2 regions of the Glutamicibacter sp. ZJUTW genome follow, and region 1 is predicted to be linked to the other one. Evidence: riboswitches for the same ligand, from Rfam matches in the RefSeq annotation. Region 1 holds a riboswitch; the other holds the start of a gene.
The links. A riboswitch is a leader RNA that binds a small molecule or an ion and turns the genes downstream of it on or off. The one in region 1 is predicted to bind S-adenosylmethionine.
Positions count from the first base shown of each region.

Region 2: linked by a shared signal. The riboswitch ahead of F0M17_RS01285 (acyl-CoA dehydrogenase family protein) and the one ahead of F0M17_RS03020 (hypothetical protein) in region 1 are both predicted to bind S-adenosylmethionine.

Region 1 is NZ_CP043624.1:621,418-623,615, forward strand. Features, by position in the region: gene F0M17_RS03015 (VIT1/CCC1 transporter family protein) at 1-757, opposite strand, end outside; gene F0M17_RS03020 (hypothetical protein) at 812-1,078, opposite strand; SAM riboswitch class IV at 1,094-1,207, opposite strand; gene F0M17_RS03025 (DinB family protein) at 1,275-1,862, opposite strand; gene F0M17_RS03030 (cupin domain-containing protein) at 1,997-2,198, shown strand, end outside.
Region 2 is NZ_CP043624.1:262,312-264,509, reverse strand. Features, by position in the region: gene F0M17_RS01285 (acyl-CoA dehydrogenase family protein) at 1-931, opposite strand, end outside; SAM riboswitch class I at 947-1,038, opposite strand; SAM riboswitch class I at 1,306-1,408, shown strand; gene F0M17_RS01280 (ABC transporter ATP-binding protein) at 1,414-2,198, shown strand, end outside.

The DNA.
Region 1 (2,198 bases):
CGCAGGTGAACAGGCCCATGCGTTCGGCGGCCCGGTGCTCGGCGTCCTCGTCGCTCATGCCGCGGGCCTTGTAGATCAGCACCAGCTCGTTGGCGTCCAGATCCAGGTTCGGGGCTGCGGTCAGCGTGACCTGGGTGGGCCGCGAGGCGGTCAGCAGCTCGCGCTGGGAACGCACCGAAACGTATTCGCCGGCCGCCATGGACAGCGCTCCGGCCAGCAAGCCGGCAATGCCGGAGAACAGCACGAAGGCCGAAGAAACGCCGGTGGCGCCGATGCCCATGATCAATGCCAGGTTGGATACCAGCCCGTCGTTGGCGCCGAAGACCGCGGCGCGGAAGTTGCCCGACAGCCGTGCGCGTCCTGCCGTGGCCAGGGCCCGGACGACTTCCTCGTGGACCTGCTCGTCGGCAGCCATCTGCGCGGTGGCGTCCTTGTCATGGCGGTAGGGGGAGCTGCTTTCGGAGCGCTGGGCCATGGCCAGCACGAACACCGACCCGAAGTGCAGGGCGAGGAAGCGCAGCATGGTGCGGCGCAGCGAGGGGCGGACTTCCTTGGCATGCTCGCCGAGCATCGTGCGCCAGTGGGATTCGTGGCGTGCTTCGGCTTCGGCCAGGCCCAGCAGGATTTGCCGTTCCTGCCCGGACTTCTTTTCCGCCAGGGCGCGGTAGATGGCGCCCTCGGCGACTTCATCGGCGAGATACTTGCGCCATCGCTGGATCTGCGCTTTGGTTGGTTCGGCGACTGGGTGCTGTGGCATCTCGAAAAGGCTCTCCTGGAACGTGGGGTTTCCCATGGAAACCCGTGGATCGGCTCAGCTTTCCACTTTAGCCAGCGCCCCTGAACTTGGGAATTTGGCAAGGCTAAATGCATGGCGCCTGCCGGCCGGATTCCCGGCCGCCGGCACCACCAGCAGCAATTCTGAGGTGTCCGGGTCGAAGGCCGGACGGCGGGAGCAGCGCGCGATGAGGCGTTCGAGCTGGAGCGGGTCCGCAACGTAGCGGGTGCACCAGCGGCCCTCGGCGGTGAACTGCACCTGGCCGGTCTGGCGGTCGATGATGGGAAGAATCGGGATAGCCATGGATATCAACTCTCTGGCGAGCTCTTGCCCGTGCACCAGTTGATGCGCGGACCGCTTCTTCATCCGAACCACCCATGAACTTGGGGTTGGTGCGCGGCCAGTCGGAGCTTGGCGCCGCGTCTCGTGAAGCAACAATTCCGAGCGTACCGCCGCATGCGGCGCCAGATGAAGCCGTACTGCGTAATATGACTTCCGGTCAGTTCTCCGGGGCCAGGGAATCGGCCAGCTGCTGCAGCTTCTGGCGGTGTTCAGCCCACTGCGCCGTGGTGTAGCCGGGCAGCAAATCCAGCGTCGCGGTCCAGCCGGCACGGCCGTCGAGCTGCTCGCGGATGATATCCAGCTGCCCTGCATGCCGGGAGGTCTCGGCCAAGGCATGGATGAGCAGATGATCCAAGGTGGTATGCCCGGCCGGCCCCCACCACGGGACGTGCACTGCAGAATCCAGGGCCAAGGCGGCGATGCCTTCGTCCGCGAAGGCGATGGCCTTGCGGTACAGGCCGATCAGCTGCTGCCCGTCCATGTCCGCGGGCGGAAGGAAATCAGCGTCGGGATCATGAGGCGAGATGAACTCGCGGACATAGGCGTCGTTGGCCTCGCGCTGCAGGCAGGTGCCGAAATACTCGTATTCGTTGATCACCAGATGGTGCAGCACGCCCAGGATATGGGTGCCGGTAGGGGTGAGCGGGGTGCGGGCCAGCTGCTCGGCCAGGCCCTCGGCCTTGAAGATCGCATTCTCGCGTGCCTCGCCCAGGTACCCGCAGAGCCTGTCCTTGGTGCTGTCCATGGACAGAGTCTAGTGGCCGTGGTGAGCCCGTGCTAGGGCATCGCGTGTTTACCATTGGTAAACTTGCCCGCAGGCCGTGAAAACCCAGTGCTTGCGGCTGCAGCTGCCGCCCACGACGTTGATGGAGCCAAACGATGAAAACCCTGCCCGTTGAACCAACCGGTGCTGCGATCAACATCGGTGCGCGGCTGCGCGGGGTGCGGCAGACCCAGCGGATGACCATTGACCAGGTCGCCGAGCTCTCCGGGTTGACCAAGGGCTTCCTCTCGCGCGTGGAGCGCGACCTGACCAGCCCATCGGTGGCGACGCTGCTGCGCTTGTGCGAGGTGCTGGGCA
Region 2 (2,198 bases), 360 kb from region 1:
ACACCGGCACCCCGGTTCCGGTGGTGAAGATGCGGGTGCGTGCCTGCACGGCGCTGCGCAGGTCGTTCAGCGCGGCGCGGGCGATGCCTGCCTGCACGGACATGAGCACCAGCTGGAAGATCGCCGCTTCGGAGTCGTTGCGCTGCTGCGGCATGAAGCAGTCCACCGGGACCTGATGGAATTCGGTGGTGCCGGTTCCGGTCAGGCCCTGGCCGAATCCGTCCCAGTCATCGAGGATCTTGACGCCGCTGCGCTGGGTGGACACCACCGCGATCTGGCGTCCGGCAAGCTCAGGGTGGGCCACCGCAACAGTGGTCCAGTCGGCAAAGATGGTGCCGGTGCAGTAGTACTTCTCGCCGTCGACTACCCAGCGCCCGTCCACGAAGCTGGCCTTCGTATTCAAGGTGCCCAGGGCGTTGCCGCCGCGCTCGGTGTAGGCGTTGCCGACAATCTGCCCGGCGGCGATGCGGGCCACCCACTTCTTGCGCAGCGCCTCGTCTTCCAGTGCCAGCACATTCTCGACAAAAGCGATATGCGCGCGCCACAGCTGGCCTACATGGGAGTCGGCCTCGGAGAGCTCGATGAGCAGGCGGAAGACATCCACCAGCCGCGCACCGTAGCCGCCGTCGGCCACGGGAAGGCGCAGTGCGCCGAAGCGCTCGCGGTTCAGCAGGCCTACCTGCTCGAAGGGAAGCACGCGGTTCAGGTCGCGGTCCTTGGCGGTCGCGGCGATCTGGGCGAAGACCGGGCGGAAGATTTCGGCCAGCCGGTCGTACTGCTCATCCGCGCCGGGGCCAGGGGTGATCTTGAGCAGCTGCCGGGTGGGCAGCTGCTCCTCGAACTTGTCCAGTTCCAGAGCGCTGGCTTGCGAAGGATCGCTGAGCTGGTTGAAGTCCAGCCCTGGGGCATTCGGTGATTCGCCAATAGGCATCAGGGTTCTCAATTCTTTCCATCGGTCCTGGCGGTAGCACCGTCCCGCTCTTCGGGTGGTTGCTGCGGCGTCATGGAGCCAGATCTCTCAGCCGCTCTGGATGGGTCGTCATTCATTTGTAACGGTAATAATCCGGCCCTTCCAAGCCGCGAAGTCATATTTCGCCTCAGAGCGTGGAGGCCCTAGGCTCAATTCCCACAGCCTAATCGCCGTCCCATCGAAGATGAGTTGCACGGATTGGCTTGCAGTCGATCAAACCGGACCTAGGTGAAATAAATAACGAAATTTCTGGGCAATGTGACGCAGTTGTCGAAGATTTTTTCATGTTACGCAAGATTTGCGTCCAAATCGTTCGACTCGCTGTAATAGAAGGGTAACCATCCCGAGCGGCCGAGAGATCTGGCTCTTTGACGCCGCAGCAACCACCTTCGGAGCTCCACCTCCGCAGGCCGGTGCTACCGCCAGGACCGATGGAGATTGATATGGCTCTTACCATTGCAGCGCCCGAGGCAACTTCAACCACCTCAACCGCACTGGACGTCCAATTCAGCAACGTGTCGCGGACCTTCACCACAAAGAAGGAAAGCCGCACCGTGCTGGCCGACATCAACTTGCACATTCCAGCCGGCCAAGTACTCGCGATCCTAGGCGCCAGCGGCTGCGGAAAATCCACGCTGCTGCGTTCGGTCTCCGGGTTGGACCACCCCTCCACCGGTGACATCCGCACAGGCACCCACGAGGTCAACGGCATCAACGAGCTATGCGCCGTTGCTTTCCAGGAACCACGGCTGCTGCCGTGGCGATCGGTGCGCGAGAACATTGCGCTGGGTCTGGCCCCAGGAACCGAGAAGGCCTCTGGCGACGCGCTGATTGATGAGCTGATCGAGCTGACCGGGCTGAGCCATGCAGCCAGCCTGCGCCCGCGGGAGATTTCCGGCGGCATGGCCCAGCGTGTTTCGCTGGCTCGCGCGCTGGCCCGCCGCCCGGGCGTATTGCTTCTCGATGAGCCCTTCGGCGCACTCGATGCCCTGACCCGCCTGAAGATGCAGGATTTGCTGCTCTCAATTCACGCATCATTCCCCACCACGGTACTCATGGTGACCCATGACGTGGACGAGGCTTTGACCTTGGCTGACCGCGTTATCGTCTTGGGACGCAGCACCGGGAACGGCGCGGCTGGTGTCATCGAAGACCTAGCGATCTCCGCCGGGCAACCGCGCCGGCACACGGACGAGAAGTTCGTTGCCGATCGCCTGCACCTGCTGCG